DNA from 2 places in the Pseudomonas syringae genome. Region 1 is predicted to be linked to the other one. Evidence: riboswitches for the same ligand, from Rfam matches in the RefSeq annotation. Region 1 holds a riboswitch; the other holds the start of a gene.

Region 1 (5,223 bases):
CTTTGAAGCTGATCGGCCGGCTGATAATACGTCCGTCCAGTTCCGGCAAGGCGATGTGCATCGCCAGATCACGGGCGCCGAGGCCCTGCTCGCTGGCCTCCCAGGCGGGTTCATTGTCCTGGGCACAGATCGCCTGAATCACCGGGACGTTGCGCCGAAACGGGCGCAGATGCGGCGCTTCAGGGCTCGACTGGGCAAAGCCGGTGGTGTTGAGAATCAGCTCGACTTCGGCTTCGTCCAGCCAGTTTTCCACCTGAACAAAGCAGCCCGGCTCCTTGAGGCTGGCGACCGCGATGGGCAGCGGATTGATGCCTTGCGCCTGCAAGCGGGTGCAGAATTCATCGATGAAGCCGGTGTTGGCAGCCTGCAGGTGCGAGCGATAGAACAACAGCGCGACTACAGGCTGTTCCGCGTGCCAGTCGGCCTGCCAATCCTGTAAACCGGCAGTTGCCCGTTTCGGATGATAAACCGCCGTGCGCGGCAACGGCTGAGGCTCGGCCCACGGATAATCACGATCCAGCCACTGACTGGCCATGCAGCGATAAAGGTCCAGCGCATTCGGCAAGCCGCCCTGACGCAGAAACTGCCAGAGGCGGTCGCGCTCTGCGGCCGGCACCGTGCTCAGGTCGCTCAGCTCAGGATCCGGGCGGTCGTCGCCCGGCACCAGAATCACCTGAACGCCACGCGCTGCCAGCTCCATCAGGCGCTCGACGCCATAGCGCCAGTAGCCGATGCCGCCGTGCAGGGAAATCAGAATGACCTTGGCGTGGCGCAATACCTCGTCGACATACAGGTCGACCGAGGCGTGATTCTGCACCTGCATCGGGTTGGCCAGACGCAGGCTGGGGTAATCCTCAGGCAGGTGCTGGGCGGCCTCGGCCAGCAGCGCCAGGCTGGAATCGCCACTGCAGAGAATCACCAGCTCGGCTGGCGTCTGCCCCAGATCGGCAATGTTGTCGTTCGGTACAAAACCGCCGGGCTGGGTTCTCAGTAAATGCATGGGTCAGCCGGCAATCGCAGCGTTGAGCTGAGTTTGCAGTGCGACGGCGTCAAGCTCCTGGCCGATCAGCACCAGGTGCGTGGCGCGCTCTTCATCGGCGCGCCAGGCGCGGTCGAAGTGCTTGTCGAAGCGCGTGCCCACGCCCTGGATCAGCAGGCGCATCGGTTTGCCGGGGATCGCAGCGAAGCCTTTCACGCGCAGAATACCGTGTTGCACGACCAGTTGATTCAGCGCATCGAGCAGCACTTTTTCATCGGCCTGCGGCAGTTTCAGGGAAATAGAATCGAATGCGTCGTGATCGTGGTCATCATCATCGTCACCTTCGTGATGATCGTGGTGGGTCTTGCGACCGTCGATGTGCAGCTCGGATTCGGCGCCGACGCCCAGCAGCACGCTGATCGGCAGGCGGCCACTGCTGGCCTCGACCACCTTGACGGCTGGCGGCAGCTCTTCGGCGACTTCAGCGCGCACCGCGGCCAGACCCTCGGCGTCGATCATGTCGGCTTTATTGAGGATCACCAGATCGGCGCTGGCCAGTTGATCGGCGAACAGCTCGTGCAACGGCGATTCGTGGTCCAGATTGGGGTCCAGTTTGCGCTGTGCATCCACCTGATCAGGGAATGCGGCGAACGTACCGGCCAGCACGGCCGGGCTGTCGACTACTGTAATCACGGCGTCGACGGTGCAGGCGTTGCGGATTTCCGGCCACTGGAAGGCCTGTACCAGTGGCTTGGGCAGCGCCAGCCCCGAGGTCTCGATGAGGATGTGGTCCAGATCGCCGCGACGGGCGACCAGTTCACGCATCACCGGGAAGAATTCTTCCTGCACCGTGCAGCACAGGCAACCGTTGGCCAGCTCGTAGACGCGGCCGTTGGCTTCTTCTTCGCTACAGCCGATGGTGCATTGCTTGAGGATTTCACCGTCGATGCCCAACTCGCCGAATTCGTTGACGATTACCGCAATGCGTCGCCCTTCGGCGTTGTCGAGCATGTGTCGCAACAGGGTGGTCTTGCCCGAGCCGAGAAAGCCGGTGACGATGGTGACGGGAAGCTTGGCCAGTGTTTTCATCAGGTGCCCTTTGGCAATGCGGCGGGCAAACAGGACGAGAACCGCGTGCAGGCACAAGGTTCGGATCGCCACCGGATCACCCCGCCCGGTTGTAGTGAGAATTCGCAGGCTTTTCAGTCAGCCCGGTTCGAGGCAGGTCTCCTGGCTCACGGCTGCCTGTCGCTGATCATCGAAGACCCTGGCGACACGCATTCATTGCGCCTTCCCGCCGTAGCAGTGGCTGTGCAATGAACGTAACCGTTTACAGTTGCGGGGGCAGCTGCGGCATCGACCGCATTCCCGTCTTAGCTCCATTGCGTCACGCAGTACGAATGGAGAACCTCGAGCCGGCAAGGCTACGCAGTGACCGCAGGCAGGTCAATCGTTCAGATTGACGTTGCCCTGCCGCCCATGCTCTCCTGTGCGCCTTGTTTCGGGTGCCCCTCACGGGGTGAAACGGGAAACCGGTGCGCTCACGCTGTCGAGCAAGTCCGGTGCTGCCCCCGCAACGGTAAGCGAGAGAAGGTCTGATCCACTGTGCCCCGGCATGGGAAGGTGACCTTGAAGGTCTGAACGCATTGCGCTTCTAGCCCCTCGCGAGCCCGGAGACCGGCCCGATATTTTTTCGATGACACACCCGCGGTGGGCGGGCGCAGTTGAAACCTCTGGCGCTCGCCAGTGGGTTCGCGTGCGCATGGCCCACTTGCCGACACTCAAGAGGGATCGCCATGACCACCATCAGCAGCAGCCAGACGGCTGCGACCAGCTCAACCCAAACCCAACGCCTGACCGCTGCAATCAGCGCTGCCCTGCTGGGGGCGTGCCTGGTCTATTTTGCCGGGTTCTCGCACATCGCCGCGGTACACAACGCCGCGCACGACACCCGTCACAGCGCCGCCTTCCCTTGCCATTGAGGACTCGACAATGTTCAAGCGAATCGCGCAAACGGCAGGCTTAACCGGCCTGCTGGCAGCCCTGCTGCTGACCTTGCTGCAAAGTTTCTGGGTCGTACCGCTGATCCAGCAGGCCGAAACTTACGAAAATGCCTCCGCCGAACAGGTGCACGAGCATGCTGATGGCGCATCGGCGGAACACAGCCATGTGCATGAAGCAGCGGCCTGGGAGCCGGAAAACGGCTGGCAGCGCGTGCTGTCCACCACGGGTGGCAACCTGGTGGTCGCAGTGGGTTTCGCACTGATGCTTGCCGGGCTTTATACGCTGCGCGCACCGGGCCGAACGGCTCAGGGCGCCTGGTGGGGGCTGGCGGGTTTTGCGGTGTTCGTCCTGGCACCCACACTGGGCCTGCCACCCGAGCTGCCGGGCACCGCTGCCGCTGAACTGAGTCAGCGCCAGTTGTGGTGGATCGGCACTGCTGCGTCTACTGCCGCCGGGCTGGCCTTGCTGGTGTTTGGTCAAAACTGGCTGCTGAAAGCGCTGGGGCTGGCGATTCTGGTCGTGCCGCATGTGATTGGCGCGCCGCAGCCGCTGGTTCATGAAAGCCTGGCACCTGAAGCGCTGGAATCACAGTTCATGATCGCCTCGCTGCTGACCAACGCGCTGTTCTGGATTGCCATGGGCCTGATCAGCGCCTGGCTGTTCCGCCGAAGCGATGCTCACCGCCACACGGCGCACTAAACAATGCCGACCGGCATCAGGCCTGATCCACCGATCGTTCAACCCGGCACGCCTCTGGTGGTCGGGCTGGGCTGTCGGCGCGGCTGTTCGGCGGAGACCTTGCGTGAGCTGATCGAGAGCAGCCTTCGCACGGTTGATCTGGAGATCGGCAGCGTCACGGCGCTGGCGTCCATTGATCTAAAGGATCAGGAACCCGGTCTGCTGGAACTGGCCGGGCAACTGGCGGTGCCGCTGGTGTTTTTCAACGCTGCGCAGCTGGTGGCGTGGGAGCTGCATCTGACGCACCGTTCTGCACAGGTCTTGCAGACCACCGGCTGCCATGGGGTTGCCGAAGGATCGGCACTGGCACTGGCCGCGCAGTTGGGCGACGGCACCGCGCGACTGGTCATCGAGCGGCAGAAAAGCACTCAGGTGACATTTGCCTTGGCAACCTGCCCCGTTGCAGGCGGATAATTGCAGCACTCGCGTATTCATTTTCGGAGAATTCATTGACCGTCTATTTCATTGGCGCAGGCCCTGGCGATCCCGAACTGATCACCGTCAAGGGCCAGCGTTTGATTCGCACCTGCCCGGTGATTATCTACGCGGGCTCGCTGGTGCCGCTGGCGGTGCTGGAAGGCAATCAGGCGGTACAGGTGACCAACAGCGCCGAGCTGCATCTGGAGCAGATCATTGATCTGATAAAGACGGCTGACGCGCAGGGCCAGGACGTGGCCCGCGTACATTCCGGCGACCCGAGCCTGTACGGCGCCATTGGCGAGCAGATTCGTCATTTACGGGAATTGGGCATTGCCTACCAAATCATCCCCGGCGTAACCGCGACTGCGGCCTGTGCTGCGCTACTGGGCGTTGAACTGACGCTGCCGGATGTTTCCCAGAGCGTTATTCTGACCCGTTACGCCGACAAGACCTCGATGCCAAGTGGCGAAGCGCTGGCGAGCCTGGCCAGCCACCAGGCGACCATGGCGATTCATCTGGGGGTGAAAAACCTGCAGCGGATCGTCGAAGAGTTGACCCCGCATTACGGTGCCGACTGCCCGATAGCCGTGGTACACCGCGCCAGCTGGCCGGATCAGGACTGGGCGCTCGGTACGCTGGCGGACATTCAGGAGAAAGTGCAGGCCAAAGGTTTTCGGCGTACCGCGCTGATTCTGGTCGGCCGCGTGCTTGCTGCCGATCATTTCAGTGAGTCGTCGTTGTATCGGGCCGGGCATGCGCATTTGTTCAGGCCTGAATAGCAGATGACTCTCGTGCCGCTCGGCGTTATACACAAGTACGCTTTTGATTCTGGCCGTAGGCCGTAGGAGCGAACCTGTTCGCGAAAGGGCCGGTATGAGAGTCGGAAATGCGTCGTCTGAAACAATGTCTTCGCGAACAGCGACGAGCGTGGGAACGGGAAAGCATTCCCACGGAGCGTCCAGAACGGCATGCCAACACTTGAGCATTGTCGCGAAATCAACCAGTAGCAGGAAGCTCACCTCATCAAGCAGCCACCTCATACAGCTTCGGCGCGACCCTTTCGCCGCTTTCCAGGCTTTTGC
Region 2 (5,223 bases), 1.5 Mb from region 1:
CAGCTGCAGTCGGGCGATCTGGTGTTCTTCGCCACATCGGGTGGCTCGCAGGTGTCGCATGCGGGGATCTACGTCGGTGAAGGCCGCTTTGTGCATGCACCGGCCACCGGTGGCACAGTCAAACTCGACAGCCTCGACAAGCCCTACTGGCAACGCGCCTACCTCAACGCCAAGCGCGTAATCCAGCCAGCGAACCTGGCGCAGAATCGGCCGTAAGCGCTTCGCTCGCCTGCGGTCTGCCGGGAACCCCCAGCAAAACCTATCGTGCGACGCTCCGCGTCGCCATGCCGTTCAGGACGCTCTGCGTCTTCTTGCGACGCAGAGCGTCGTGAACTGCATTCCCACGCTGGAGCACTAGGTCCTGATGAGCCCGGAAAATAGGGCTTTCAGGCTTCTGTCCATAGGGCGTAGCAGCGAACCGGGCGACGCTTCGCTTGTTCGCTAAGGCAGTGTTTCAGACGATGCATTTTCGGCAATCATACCGGCCCTTTCGCGAACAAGTTCGCTCCTACGGCCTTCGGCCAGAATCAAAAGCGAACTTGTGTATTTCTGCGTCACACCTCTGCACTCGGTATTACTGAGCAGCCTTGGCCGAGGTCACGCGCCAGATCTTGTTGCCGACGTCGTCCGCCACCAGCAACCCGCCGCGCTGATCGTTGACCACGCCCACCGGCCGGCCCATGGCTTTTTCGTCCTTGTTCAGGAAGCCGGTCAGCACGTCGACCGGGGCGCCATTGGGTTTGCCGCCGCTGAACGGGATGAACACCACTTTATAGCCGCTGTGTGGTTTGCGGTTCCAGGAGCCGTGCTGGCCAATGAACAGGCCTTCGTTGAATGGCGCAGCCAGCGTTTTGCCGTCTGCAAACACCAAGCCCAGCGAGGCGGTGTGGGGGCCGACTGCGTAATCCGGCGCAATCGCCTTGGCGACCAGGGCCGGATTCTGCGGCTTGACGCGCTCGTCAACGTGCTGGCCGTAATAGCTGTAAGGCCAGCCATAGAACGCGCCATCTTGCACTGATGTCACGTAATCAGGCACCAGATCGCTGCCGATCTCGTCGCGTTCGTTGACGGCGGTCCACAATTTGCCGGTTTTCGGCTCCCAATCCATCCCGTTGGGGTTACGCAGGCCAGAGGCGAAGATGCGGTGATTGCCGGTGGCGGCGTCCACTTCCCAGATCGCTGCGCGACCTTCTTCCTTGTCCATGCCGTTCTCGGCCACGTTGCTGTTCGAGCCCACCGTCACGTACAGCTTGCTGCCGTCTTTGCTGGCGATGACATTCTTGGTCCAGTGGTGGTTGAGCGTGCCGCCCGGCAGGTCGACCACTTTGGTCGCTTGCGCACTGATGGAGGTCTGGCCGGCTTCGTAAGGGAAGCTGATCAGGCGGTCGGTATCGGCGACATACAGCTTGTTGCCCACCAGGGTCATGCCGAACGGCGAATTGAGGTTTTGCAGGAAAACCGTGCGAGTCTCGGCAACGCCGTCTTTATCGACATCGCGCAGCAAGGTGATGCGGTTGGCGCTCGGTACGCCAGCGCCCGCGCGGCCCATGACTTTCTCCATGACCCAGCCGCGAATGCCCTTGGAATCATCCGGCTTGGCCGGCGAGTTGGTTTCCGCGACCAGCACGTCGCCGTTGGGCAGCACATACAGCCAGCGCGGATGATCAAGGTGTTCGGCGAAGGCAGCCACTTGAGTGCCCGGCGCGGCAACCGGTTTTGCATCTTTCTCCCAGCCGATGGCGGGGGCGATATTGACGGTCGGGATCAGCGTCTTGTTCGGCTCCGGCAGCTTGGGCGAGGGGCCTGTTCCGTCCGAGACTTGCAGCCTGGACGACTCGCCGCAGGCAGCAAGGCCGCCAGCAACCAGAAGCAGTACTGCGTAATGGGGTCTGTGTTTGAACATGTTGGATCTCCATAAACAAAGGCGTGGTCCTGTAACTGATAGAGACACCCTGAACCGCCGAGGTTCAATCCTGTTAAATGAAGGAGCCTGAGGCTGCGCTGTCGATTGACGCTCTGGGCCCAACCCTCTACCCTTCGCCGCTTGTTTCAGGTGCTCTGCAATCTTCGATTGGCAGAGTGAAACAGGGAAGCCGGTGTGGATCACCCGATCCGATCCCGGCGCTGCCCCCGCAACGGTAAATGAGTCAAGGCTGTGCATCGTGCCACTGTGTTTCGACACGGGAAGGCGCGCAGCCGGGGAGACCCGCTCATGAGCCCGGAGACCGGCCTGAATCACTCAATGGCATCACGGAGGGTGATGTTCTGTGCAGGGCGTTGCCGTGCTGTCCAGTGCTGTCCTTCCGTCTGCTTTCGCCTGCCCCGAGCGGAGAGCCGAAATGAACGAATCCCCCGAACGCGACGAACGCCATCTGGCGCGCATGCAGCGCAAAAAAGCCGTGATGGACGAACGTATTGCCAGTTCGCCCAATGAGTGCGGCCTGCTGCTGGTATTGACCGGCAACGGCAAAGGCAAGAGCAGCTCGGCCTTCGGCATGCTCGCCCGGGCCATGGGCCACGACATGCAGTGCGGTGTGGTGCAGTTCATCAAGGGCCGCAACAGCACCGGCGAAGAAATGTTCTTCCGGCGCTTTCCTGAGCAAGTGCGTTATCACGTGATGGGCGAGGGCTTCACCTGGGAAACCCAGGACCGCCAGCGCGACATCGCCGCCGCCGAGGCTGCATGGGCTGTGTCGCAGGAAATGCTTCGCGACCCGAGTATCGGCCTGGTGGTGCTCGACGAATTGAACATCGCCCTCAAACATGGCTACCTCGATCTTGAGCAGGTACTGACGGACTTGCAGGCCCGTCCGCCCATGCAGCACGTACTGGTGACCGGCCGTGGTGCCAAGCCTGAATTGATCGACCTGGCCGACACTGTTTCCGAGATCGGCGTGGTCAAGCATGCGTTCCAGTCCGGTATTCGTGCGCAAAAAGGTATCGAGCTGTGAGCCATTCCTCATGAGAGCACTGCAATGAGAGCCACTAAATGAGAGCCCCGCGCGACTGTCCGGCGGTATTGATCGCTGCGCCTGCCTCCGGGCAAGGCAAAACCACGGTGACCGCCGCACTGGCGCGTCTGCATCGCAATCAGGGCCGCAAGGTCCGGGTGTTCAAGTGCGGTCCGGATTTTCTTGATCCGATGATCCTTGAGCGGGCCAGTGGTGCGCCGGTCTATCAGCTGGACATGTGGATGGTCGGTGCCGATGAAAGCCGACGCCTGCTCTGGGAAGCGGCCGACGAAGCGGACCTGATCCTCATCGAAGGCGTCATGGGCTTGTTCGACGGCACGCCATCGAGTGCCGACCTGGCGCGTCACTTTGGCGTGCCGGTACTCGGCGTGATCGACGGGACTGCCATGGCACAGACGTTTGGCGCACTGGCACTGGGGTTGGCGCGCTATCAGCCGGATTTGCCGTTCGCCGGGGTACTGGCCAACCGCGTGGGCACCGTACGCCACGCGCAATTGCTGGAAAACAGCCTGACCGAGGGGCTGCGCTGGTACGGCGCGTTGTCGCGGGAAGTCGGTTTCGAATTGCCCAGCCGCCATTTGGGATTGGTGCAAGCCAGTGAGCTTAACGACCTGGACCTGCGTCTGGACATGGCCGCCGCTGCGCTGGCCAGCACCTGCGAAGTGTCGTTGCCACCTGCCGTGACATTCACCGCGCCCGATCCGGTTCATGTCGAACCGCTGCTCAGCGGCGTGCGTATCGCCGTGGCGCGTGACGAAGCCTTCGCCTTTCTCTACGGCGCGAGCCTGGACCTGCTGCGCAACATGGGCGCCGAACTGAGCTTTTTCTCGCCGATCCATGACAGCGAAATTCCCGAAGCCGACAGCCTGTACCTGCCGGGCGGCTACCCCGAACTGCATCACGTCGCGCTGGCGGCAAACCTGGCGATGCAGGCCTCGATCAGGGCTCACCATATTGCCGGCAAGCCGATCCTGGCCGAGTGCGGCGGCATGCTCTATCTGCTTGATGCGCTGACCGACGTGGAAGGCGTGCGCGCCGAACTGGTCGGTTTGCTGGCCGGTGAGGCGGTCATGCAGAAGCGTCTTGCGGCGCTGGCCTTGCAAGCGGTCGAACTGCCCGAGGGCACGCTGCACGGTCACACGTACCACCACTCGCTGACCAGCACCGAGCTGCAACCGATTGCCCGAGGCGTCAGCCCCAATGGCGGTCGTGGTGCCGAGGCGGTGTATCGCCTGGGACGCCTGACCGCCTCTTATGTGCACTTCTATTTCCCTTCCTGTCCGCAGGCGATAGCGGCGCTGTTCAAGCCATGAGCGAGCAAGCGTTCAGCCCTGAAGAGCGGGCTGCGGTGTACCGCGCCATTGCCGAACGTCGCGATATGCGCCACTTCATCGGCGGCTCTGTCGCGCCCGAGCTGCTGGCACGCGTGCTGGAGGCCGCGCATCAGGCGCCCAGCGTCGGGTTGATGCAGCCTTGGCGTTTCATTCGTATCAGCGATCCGGCGTTGCGCAGCCAGATGCAGGCGCAGGTGGAAGAAGAGCGTATTCGTACCGCCGAGGCGCTGGGTGAGCGAACCGACGAGTTCATGAAGCTCAAGGTCGAAGGCATCAATGATTGCGCCGAAGTGCTGGTTGCCGCGCTGATGGAAGGGCGTGAGCAGCACATCTTCGGCCGGCGCACCTTGCCGGAAATGGACATGGCTTCGCTGTCCTGTGCAATCCAGAATCTGTGGCTGGCCTCGCGTGCCGAAGGGCTGGGCATGGGCTGGGTATCGCTGTTCGATCCCGAGGCGCTGGCCGGTTTGCTGGGCATGCCAGACGGCGCCAAGCCGCTGGCGATCATCTGTCTGGGGCCGGTGAAGGAATTTTATCCCGCGCCCATGCTGGTCATGGAAGGCTGGGCGCAAGCGCGCCCGCTGCATGAACTGCTGTATGAGAATCAATGGGGAGTGAGTCAATGAGTGTGGCGCTGTTGAGCGTCGCCGGCGTGGCGCTGGATGCGTTGCTCGGTGAGCCGAAACGCTGGCATCCGCTGGTCGGGTTCGGCGGCTTTGCCAGTCGGGTCGAGCGGCGCTTCAACAGCGGCGGCCGTGGCTGGCGCAGTCATGGCGTGACGGCCTGGGTAATAACGGTGGTGCCGTTGACGCTGTTGGCCACCTTATTGAGCTGGCTGCCTTATATCGGCTGGCTGTTCGACATTCTGGCGCTGTACTGCGCGCTGGGCATGCGCAGCCTCGGTGAACACGTTCAGC

What was found. Region 1 has a riboswitch for cobalamin ahead of cobW (cobalamin biosynthesis protein CobW). Riboswitches for the same ligand answer to the same signal wherever they lie in the genome.
Region 2: linked by a shared signal. The riboswitch ahead of cobO (cob(I)yrinic acid a,c-diamide adenosyltransferase) and the one ahead of cobW (cobalamin biosynthesis protein CobW) in region 1 are both predicted to bind cobalamin.

The regions. Positions count from the first base shown of each region.
Region 1 is NZ_CP066265.1:2,947,663-2,952,885, forward strand. It holds gene cobN (cobaltochelatase subunit CobN) at 1-1,000, opposite strand, end outside; gene cobW (cobalamin biosynthesis protein CobW) at 1,004-2,068, opposite strand; cobalamin riboswitch at 2,183-2,407, opposite strand; cobalamin riboswitch at 2,466-2,679, shown strand; gene I9H07_RS13080 (CbtB domain-containing protein) at 2,776-2,961, shown strand; gene I9H07_RS13085 (CbtA family protein) at 2,972-3,682, shown strand; gene I9H07_RS13090 (cobalamin biosynthesis protein) at 3,686-4,135, shown strand; gene cobM (precorrin-4 C(11)-methyltransferase) at 4,171-4,920, shown strand; gene I9H07_RS13100 (indolepyruvate ferredoxin oxidoreductase family protein) at 5,165-5,223, opposite strand, start outside.
Region 2 is NZ_CP066265.1:1,415,402-1,420,624, forward strand. It holds partial or broken gene I9H07_RS06410 (C40 family peptidase) at 1-216, shown strand, start outside; gene I9H07_RS06415 (PQQ-dependent sugar dehydrogenase) at 575-1,903, opposite strand; cobalamin riboswitch at 2,035-2,248, shown strand; gene cobO (cob(I)yrinic acid a,c-diamide adenosyltransferase) at 2,340-2,951, shown strand; gene I9H07_RS06425 (cobyrinate a,c-diamide synthase) at 2,990-4,285, shown strand; gene bluB (5,6-dimethylbenzimidazole synthase) at 4,282-4,932, shown strand; gene cbiB (adenosylcobinamide-phosphate synthase CbiB) at 4,929-5,223, shown strand, end outside.